Regions from separate parts of the Pantoea sp. sgz302252 genome, predicted to be linked through region 1. Evidence: predicted binding sites of a transcription regulator. Region 1 holds the regulator's gene; the other holds the start of a gene.
The links. Region 1 encodes PurR, which represses purine synthesis genes. Its sites were predicted from a motif close to CANGCAAACGTTTGCNTG; they were not measured.
Positions count from the first base shown of each region.

Region 2: a site for PurR is predicted at 2,131-2,148, ahead of rfaQ (putative lipopolysaccharide heptosyltransferase III). Genes of this name have one in related genera too.

Region 1 is NZ_JBLFJW010000004.1:71,201-75,812, forward strand. It holds gene sodB (superoxide dismutase [Fe]) at 1-238, shown strand, start outside; gene ACLW56_RS04480 (MFS transporter) at 275-1,441, opposite strand; gene ACLW56_RS04485 (YnhF family membrane protein) at 1,612-1,701, opposite strand; gene purR (HTH-type transcriptional repressor PurR) at 1,995-3,020, shown strand; gene punR (DNA-binding transcriptional activator PunR) at 3,190-4,101, opposite strand; gene punC (purine nucleoside transporter PunC) at 4,215-4,612, shown strand, end outside.
Region 2 is NZ_JBLFJW010000020.1:71,605-76,216, reverse strand. It holds gene ACLW56_RS15865 (O-antigen ligase family protein) at 1-1,101, shown strand, start outside; gene ACLW56_RS15860 (polysaccharide deacetylase family protein) at 1,115-2,077, opposite strand; gene rfaQ (putative lipopolysaccharide heptosyltransferase III) at 2,228-3,298, shown strand; gene ACLW56_RS15850 (glycosyltransferase family 4 protein) at 3,295-4,422, shown strand; gene ACLW56_RS15845 (glycosyltransferase) at 4,425-4,612, shown strand, end outside.

The DNA.
Region 1 (4,612 bases):
TATCAAGAACTTCGGTTCTGGCTGGACATGGCTTGTGAAAAAAGCAGATGGCAAACTGGCGATTGTCTCCACGTCTAACGCAGGTACACCGCTGACCACTGACGCGAAGCCGCTGCTGACCGTTGATGTGTGGGAACACGCTTACTACATTGACTACCGTAACGCCCGTCCGAACTACCTCGAACATTTCTGGGCGCTGGTAAACTGGGAATTCGTTGCCAAAAACCTGGCGGCGTAATGCCTTGCCCGGCGACGACGGTCGCCGGGCGTTAACTTACTGACTGGCACAAACTTCTTCTGGCTGACGACGGCCGCTAAACAACACTACCATTAATGCCAACCCGGCGATAATCGCCCCCATCACAGGGACAAAGCTGTAGCCCAAACCGCCAGAAATGACTGCGCCGCCTGCTGCTGCACCCAACGCATTCCCCAGATTGAATGCTCCGATGTTAACGGATGAAGAAAGCCCTGGCGCTTCGTGCGCAACGCGCATAACACGCATCTGCAACGGTGGCACTACAGCAAAGGTCGCCGCGCCCCAAACCACCATGCTGACAGCCGCGCCCACTTCACTTTGCGCCAGCCACGGGATAGCGACCATGACCGCAATCAACAGCAGCAAGAAACCTTTCAGCGTTGCGGTGACAGAGCGGTCAGCAAATTTACCGCCAAGGTAGTTACCGATAGAGAAGCCTACGCCAATCAACACCAGCATCGCCGTCACAAACAAAGGAGAGGCAGAAGTAATGGTGTGCAGTACCGGCGCAATATAGGTGTAGAGCGTAAACATCGCCCCTGCCCCAAGCACCGTGGTAAGTAAAGCGGTCAGCACCTGAGGGCGTACCAGCACAGAGAGTTCCTGCTTCACGTTCGGACGCTCACCGCTGCTGCCTTTCGGTAAGGAGAACCACAGGCTCGCCATCGCCACCACACCCAGCCCCGCCGTTGCAAGGAATGACATACGCCAGCCGATGGTTTCACCCAGCCAGGTGGCAGCAGGAACGCCGCCGATATTGGCAATCGTCAGGCCCATAAACATGGTCGCGACGGCGCTGGCCTGTTTATGTTTCGGCACTACGCTTGCGGCCACCACCGACCCAAGGCCAAAGAAAGCGCCATGATTAAGGCTGGTAATGATGCGAGAAAGCAACAGCATGGTGTAATCCGGTGCGATGGCCGAGAGCACATTGCCGAGGGTAAAAATCGCCATCAGGAAGATAAGTGCATTACGGCGAGCACGATGTGACAGCAGCAACGTCATCAGCGGCGCACCAATCATCACGCCGATGGCATACGCGCTGATCAGCATCCCCGCGACAGGAATGGAGACATCGACCCCTTTAGCGATAACGGGCAGCAGCCCCATCGGAGAGAATTCCGTGGTGCCAATACCAAAAGCCCCGATTGCCAGTGCCAGCAGGGGAAAGTTGATTTTCATGTTGTGACTCCGGTAAGCCATCCTGAAGTGATGGCGCGACAGCAGAAGTCAAAAGCATGACATCAATCACAAAAAAACAAAAGTGAACGAAATGGCAAAAGATTTTTGCGAAATTGATAACAATCTAAGGAAGGGCGTCACGGAGGAGGCGCGGGCCTCCTCCGCGTAAATCAGTGCAGGACTGCGGTCAGTGCGCCAATGATGATCACACCCAGGGCAAAAACGGTCGTCATCAACGAGAGCTTCAGGTCGGTACTCATCAATTTTTCTCCTTTTAATCCCCACAACAAAAGTGAGCTTGCTCATTTTTGCACAGTTAAGCGTAAAAATCTTCCAGGTTTTCGGCCCATAACGATTTTTCTCTTTCCCTTTGCCTCAGAATCAGACAAAATTCCACGCTAATTTAAAAGCGTAGCAGCCATTGACCCCCTCCCGTCGTCCTGTGTTGTTTCCCGGCGTACCGCAATTGAAATGAATTGCACTCAGGGTGTGTAAAGGCAAACGTTTTCGTGTCGATAATCAGGCGTAAGGAAAGGGTCTGGAGTGAGAGCGAATGGCAACAATTAAAGATGTAGCGAAGCGCGCAAACGTTTCCACTACAACTGTATCACATGTAATTAACAAGACGCGTTTCGTTGCGGAAGAGACCCGCAACGCGGTATGGGCGGCCATTAAAGAGCTGCATTACTCCCCAAGCGCCGTGGCTCGCAGCCTGAAAGTGAACCACACCAAAACCATTGGTCTGCTGGCAACCAGCAGCGAAGCCGCCTATTTTGCGGAAATTATCGAAGCCGTTGAGAAAAACTGCTTCGAAAAGGGCTATACCCTGATTCTGGGGAATGCCTGGAACAACCTGGAAAAACAGCGTGCCTATCTGTCGATGATGGCGCAAAAACGCGTCGATGGCCTGCTGGTGATGTGCTCTGAATACCCGCAATCCGTGCTCGATATGCTTGAAGAATATCGCCATATTCCGATGGTGGTGATGGACTGGGGCGAATCAAAAGCGGACTTCACTGACTCCGTTAACGATAACGCTTTCCAGGGCGGCTATCTGGCTGGTCGTTATCTGATTGAACGCGGCCACCGTGATATTGGCGTGATCCCAGGCCCTATGGAGCGCAATACCGGCGCGGGTCGTCTGGCAGGCTTTATGAAAGCCATGGAAGAAGCGCAGGTTAAGATCCCGGAAAACTGGATTGTGCAGGGTGATTTCGAGCCTGAATCCGGCTACCGCGCCATGCAGCAAATCCTTGCGCAACAGCCACGCCCTACTGCCGTCTTCTGCGGCGGCGATATCATGGCGATGGGCGCACTGTGCGCCGCCGATGAAATGGGCTTGCGCGTTCCGCAGGACATTTCCGTGATTGGCTACGATAACGTGCGCAACGCGCGCTTCTTTACCCCTGCGCTGACCACCATTCACCAGCCTAAAGATTCACTGGGTGAAGCGGCGTTTGACATGCTGCTGGACCGCATCGTTAACAAGCGCGAAGAGTCGCAGTCAATTGAGGTGCATCCTCGTTTGATCGAGCGCCGCTCTGTCGCCGACGGTCCATTCCGCGATTACCGCCGTTAAGAGTCAGGAGCCGGTTATGCCGGCTCCTCAAGTTGCTGACAAAGAAGGAAAAAGCGTGGTTTCTCCTTCTTCGTGGTGAGCAGCCGAAAATCAATAAATTGATTTTCCTTGTTTTTTTGGATAACAACGCTTTACTCGTTAGCGATTTGTGATCGGACTCAGGAGCCGGTTATGCCGGCTCCTGCAACCATTCCTTATTTAACGTTTCACTGTCCCCCAGATAGTCCAGCAGCCAGGTTAACGCCGGTGACATATCATTCTGTTGCCAGGTCAGGCAGCAAGCCGCATCCGGAAACGGGTTCTCCAGTTCTAGAGCCACCCACTCCCCACTGTCGATCCATGGGCGAGCAAAATGCCCTGGCACCATCCCAACGCATAAGCCTGCAGAAAGACACGTTGCTGAAGATTCCCAGTCTGGCACCACAATGCGCTTTTGGTTATCCAGCAGCCAGGTAATGCGTTTTGGCAATGAACGAGAGGTGTCTTCGCGCACCAACGAAGGCCAGTTGCGCAACACATCGTCGCTTAGCGGCCCCTTCATCTGCGCCAAAGGGTGACGGCTGGACACAACACAATTCCAGTTGAGCATTCCCATGTCGCGGAACGCATAACGTCCGCCGACAGGGATCGCCTGCGTTGCGCCAATTGCCAGCTCCACGCGGCCATCGGAGAGCGCATCCCACACGCCGTTGAACACTTCCTGAAAGACACAAAGCTCCACATCCTGAAAGTGGCGATAAAAATCGACAATCAGCTGTCGGGTTCGCTCTGGCCTGACAATATTATCGACAGCAATCGCCAGATTACCGCGCCAGCCGTTAGCAATTTGCTGGCACTGCTGGCGAGTGATCTGCATTTTTTTGATAACAGAGCGCCCTTCTTTCAGAAACCAGACCCCGGCTGGCGTTAATTCCACGTCGCGATGACGGCGTTCAAACAGCGGCACCGCCAGCCATTCTTCCAGCTGACGCACGGTATAACTGACCGAAGAAGGCACGCGATGCAGTTCCTGCGCTGCCGCGCTGAAGCTACCATTGCGTGCTACGGCATCCACCACTTCAAGAGAGTATTCGGACCACATAATCTGCCTGCAAAATTTTTGAATCCACCCGACAAATATTAGCGTTTCACAAGCGAAGTTGCACTCCCTACACTCTGCTGCCATCACCACCTGCAACGAGAAAGAGAATGACTATGCAACCAGGAATTGGTTTTTTGTGCTGGCTGGCAGGCTTAAGCGTGCTGGGTTTTCTGGCAACCGACATGTACCTGCCCGCCTTCGCCGCGATTCAGAATGATTTACAAACACCGGCTGCAGCCGTCAGCGCAAGCCTGAGCCTGTTCCTCGCCGGGTTCGCTTTCGCACAATTATTGTGGGGGCCGCTGTCCGATCGTTACGGGCGCAAACCCATTCTGCTGATTGGCCTCGCGATTTTCGCCGTGGGCTGTATTGGCATGCTTTGGGTTCGTGATGCCACGTGGCTGCTTGTGCTGCGCTTCATCCAGGCGGTGGGGGTGTGCGCCGCAGCGGTGACCTGGCAAGCGATGGTGACGGACTACTATCCTGCGCAGCGTACTAACCGCATCTTCGC
Region 2 (4,612 bases), on a different contig from region 1:
GTTTCAATTCTCTCTCTTATTGTTAACTGGAAAAAAACGCCAACACCTCTTCTCATTAGCATCGTTGCAATGCTGGCATTAGTGGGCCTCAGTAAATATATTTGGTTCATCGCAGAATATCTCGGCAATCCCGACTATAACCAATACAACCCCTACTATAATACGGGAAAGCGACTCCTTCTGGGTGCCGTCATTGCCTGGAGCGCATTTTCACTCAAAGACTATCTTACTGAAAAACATAAACAAGCAGTCCGCTTCGCCCTCTTTGCAGCTTTTGCCCTCGCCTCGATTATCGGCTGCTATCAAATCGCCATGCATCCCGGGCAGCGAACGGATTTCTTCCTGGGCTATGCAACAGATAGCGCTTATATGTATTCAGCGGTGGCATTACTGACAATCATTTTTCTTGATCAGCATAAAAGCTTAATGGCCAAATTGTTAATGGCTGCTTGTTTCATCGTCGCATTTTATATTCTCTTTAAAACGGGCACCCGCAACGTTCTGCTATTTTTCCCGTTAGTGTTGATTGCTAGTCTGATTGCATGGAAGAAAAATTATCTCAGGACACTGTCCATCGTGGTGATTGCCATCATTATTGCATTCGCTGCTGCTTATAAACCGATCATTGAACCAAAAATAAAAATAACAGAGTCTGAGATTGATCGGTATAGCCAACATGATGGTAACCAGTCTGGTTCACTCACCGCTCGATTCGCAATGTGGGAAGTCGGTTACCATGCGTTTATGGCTCATCCATGGGGCATGAGCTTCGAACAACGAGAAAAATTCGCCAAGGATTACACACAAGAAACGAAGTCTAATAAATCGGCGCTGCGTTATATCGATGTCCACTTGCATAATGAAGTCATTGATACAGCAACACTTCAGGGGATCCCTGGCGTTGTCATTATGATTCTGGCCTATCTGATCTTACTCAACTATGCGTTCAGAACCCGAAGCGCAAAGTTTTTGGGGCTGACGTTCATTATCATCACTGTCGGTTTTACAGACGTTATTTTTATCAGCAGAGAGCAAAGCATATTTTTCGCTCAGCTTTTCGTACTGACCGCTCTCCTGTCGCCTCCACCGCGGCAGGCATGAATTGAAAAAGCCCCTAACGGGGCATTTTTTTCACCTGATAAAACTCAGCCAACGTCATTCCCTGGGTGCGTTGTGCAAGCCAGGCGAAGAGCTTTTCCAGATCCTGATACAACCCTTCAATCGCGGCTTCATCTTTAAACGTAGGGCTGCCGCCGGGCATAAACTCGGATGAGTGGAGCATAAATTCGACATAGTCGTTGCCTTGAGCCAGGCATTTCTCCGCAACGTTGATCATCTCATCGGCATTCCCGCCAGCAGGACGTAACCAGTTAACGGAGGGAGAGCGGTATTTGCCGCGCAGGCGGTCGTAGCCTTGCTTCACGCTATTCAGCCAACCCGGATGTCTGTACTGAATACTCATTGGGACTTCCAGCAAGGCGCTGTTACCTGGCCGATGTATCGCATTCTCGTCGATAAAATAGGCATTCTCCGGGAAGTGCTGATAATCCGTTCCGCCTGTACCCTGCGGTGCCCCTTTGGCGTTGCGCCAGTTCACACGCGGCGTGACTGAGCAATCGACCTGATAACCCAGTTCAATCAGCAATTTTGCATAACGGCTGTCGAACGCCCAGCGTCCGGCACGATGGCTGAGCATTTTTGTCTGGAAGGTGCTCTCCAGAAGCTCAGTCATGAACAGCACTTTTTCGCGTAAAACAGAATCCGGATATTCAATCAGATAAGGTTGCCAGCGCCAGTCATCACCGGTCAGGTCATGTTCAGGCGGGCTGTTCCAGGCATGTAAATGCATGCCGACTTCCCCTTGTCCACGCGCAATCACGTCTTTAGCAAAGTCGATGTAAACCGGGTCAACCGCCATCTCGTAGTTCGTTAACCAGACCGGCTTGAAACCCTGTTTTTCACACAAAGCCTGGAAGCGCGGCAGGTATCGGGCGTTTTCCGTTTTAATTTCCCGATGGTTTTGCCAAAGGTTATCGCCTTCAGTATCGATGGTGATGATAAATGCTGGTTTCGTCATGGTTTTCCCAGAGTCGATGAGGGTTAGGGCTATGTTACGCACTCTCCTCTCACCGAGTAAACAGTTGCCAGGAAAAACCTGACATTGCCGAGAAATGATGCAAGTCCTCATCATGTCTATTAGAATTGCAGGCAATACGACCCCAATAAGATGATGATGAATAACTCACTTAACGCACCCGGTTTACGCATTCTTTTGATCAAATTACGTCATCATGGCGACATGCTTCTGACTACCCCGGTGATCCACTCCCTGCGCCAGCGCTGGCCCGATGCACAAATCGACGTTCTGCTGTATGAAGAAACCCGGGATATGCTGGCCGCACACCCTGACATTCATCAGATCTACGGTATCGATCGTAAGTGGAAAAAACTGGGCACACGCGGACATCTGCAAAAAGAGTGGCAGTTGCTGACGACGTTGCGTGACCAGCGTTATCAACTGGTTCTCAACCTTGCCGATCAGTGGCGAAGTGCCATCATCACCCGTTTTACCGGCGCACCGGTGCGCATTGGGTTTGATTTTAATAAGCGCCGCGGCTGGTTTTGGCGTCACTGCCATACGGAACTTGCCTCCGTGAACGGGCATAAACAGATGCATACCGTTGAGCAAAATCTCTCGATTCTTGCCCCGCTGGGTATTACGCCAGTCAGTTCAGTCGCTATGAGCTATAGCCCGGAAGACTGGCAAGCCGTCTCAGATAAGCTGGCTGAAAAGGGCGTGCCAGAAAAGTTTATCGTTGTGCAGCCTACCTCTCGCTGGTTTTTCAAGTGCTGGGATGAGAGCAAAATGGCGCAAACCATCGCGGCACTGCAGCAAGAGGGGCACACGATTGTGCTGACCTCCGGCCCGGACAAAAAAGAACTGACAATGGTCGATACTATCCTTGCCGCCAGCCCTCAGGAACGCGTGGTGTCGTTGGCCGGACAATTAACGCTTCGTCAGTTAGGCGCCCTGATAGGCCACGCCGCATTGTTTATTGGCGTGGATTCTGTGCCTATGCATATGGCTGCGGCCTTGCAAACCCCGTGCGTCGCGCTTTTTGGCCCATCAAAACTCACGTTCTGGAGCCCATGGCAGGTGAACGGTGAAGTGATTTGGGCCGGGGAGTATGGCCCACTGCCTGACCCCGATGCGGTCGACACCAAGACCAAAGAACGCTATCTGGACGCTATCCCGGTTGAGCGCGTCGTTGCTGCTGCAAGGAATTGCCTGTCATGAAGAAACATCGTCTGGCCATCGTGCGCCAAAAATACCGTCCTGACGGCGGTGCCGAACGTTTTGTTTCTCGTGCCCTGAGCGCGCTTAGCAATCAGGATTTAGAGCTGAATGTCATCACTCGCCAGTGGCAAGGCGAAAAGCAGGACGACTGGCACATTCATATTTGCGATCCGCAGAAATGGGGGCGCATTAGCCGCGAACGCGGTTTCGCTCATGCAGCGCGTAAGCTCTGGCAAGCAGAGCAGTTTGATATCGTGCAAAGCCATGAGCGAATTCCTGGCTGCGATATTTACCGTGCAGGCGATGGTGTTCATCGCCGCTGGTTACTGCAACGCCAACGCATTCTGCCCGGCTGGCGTGGTCACATGTTGATGCTCGATCGCTACCATCGCTACGTGATGGACGCTGAAAAGGCCATGTATCAGGCACCGGAACTTAAGGCTGTGATTTGTAATGCGGAAATGGTGAAGCAAGAAATCATCGAAGATTTCGCCGTCGACGCAAAAAAAGTCCACGTGATTTATAATTCCATTGATTCCAGCCGCTTCGTTCCAGCTGAAAGCATGCAAAAATTCGTGCTGCGTGAACAACTGGGCATTCCGGCGAATGCCGTGGTGTTCTGTTTTGTGGGATCAGGATTTGAACGTAAGGGGCTGGCGGCTGCGATTAAAGCCATTGCAGGCACCGATCGTTACCTGCTTGTCGTGGGTCAGGACAAGGCAGAAAAGCAGTATCATGCGTTGGCTCGCTCAGAAGGTTGCGCCGATCGCGTTCGTTTTTGTGGTATGCAAAAAGAAACATTACCGTTCTATCATGCGGCTGACGGCTTATTATTGCCAACTCTGTACGACCCGTTTCCCAATGTCATTCTGGAAGCGATGGCCTGCGGGTTGCCCGTCATTACCTCACACACCTGCGGTGGGGCTGAATTTATAGCGCAAGGAACCAACGGTTTTGTCTGCGATGCACTCGACATCTCACGCCTGCGAGAGGCGGTGATGGCAATACCGGCACAGGAAGACGATAACAGAATGGGCATGGCTGCTCGCCATAAAGTCATGGATGCAACACCGGAGCGGCTCTCAAGTCAGCTCATTACGCTTTATCAAACTTTATTGGATTAATGATGCGCATCCTTATGATTATTGATGGTTTACCCGGCGGGGGCGCCGAAAAAACGGTGCTGACGCTCTCGCGTGGGCTCGTGGAAATGGGTCATCAGGTTTCCCTGTTCTCCTTGCGCAAAGTGTGTGACTACGCCATCCCGGAAGGCATCGATTATCAGGTTGTGCAGGACACTTGCAAAAAGCCCTG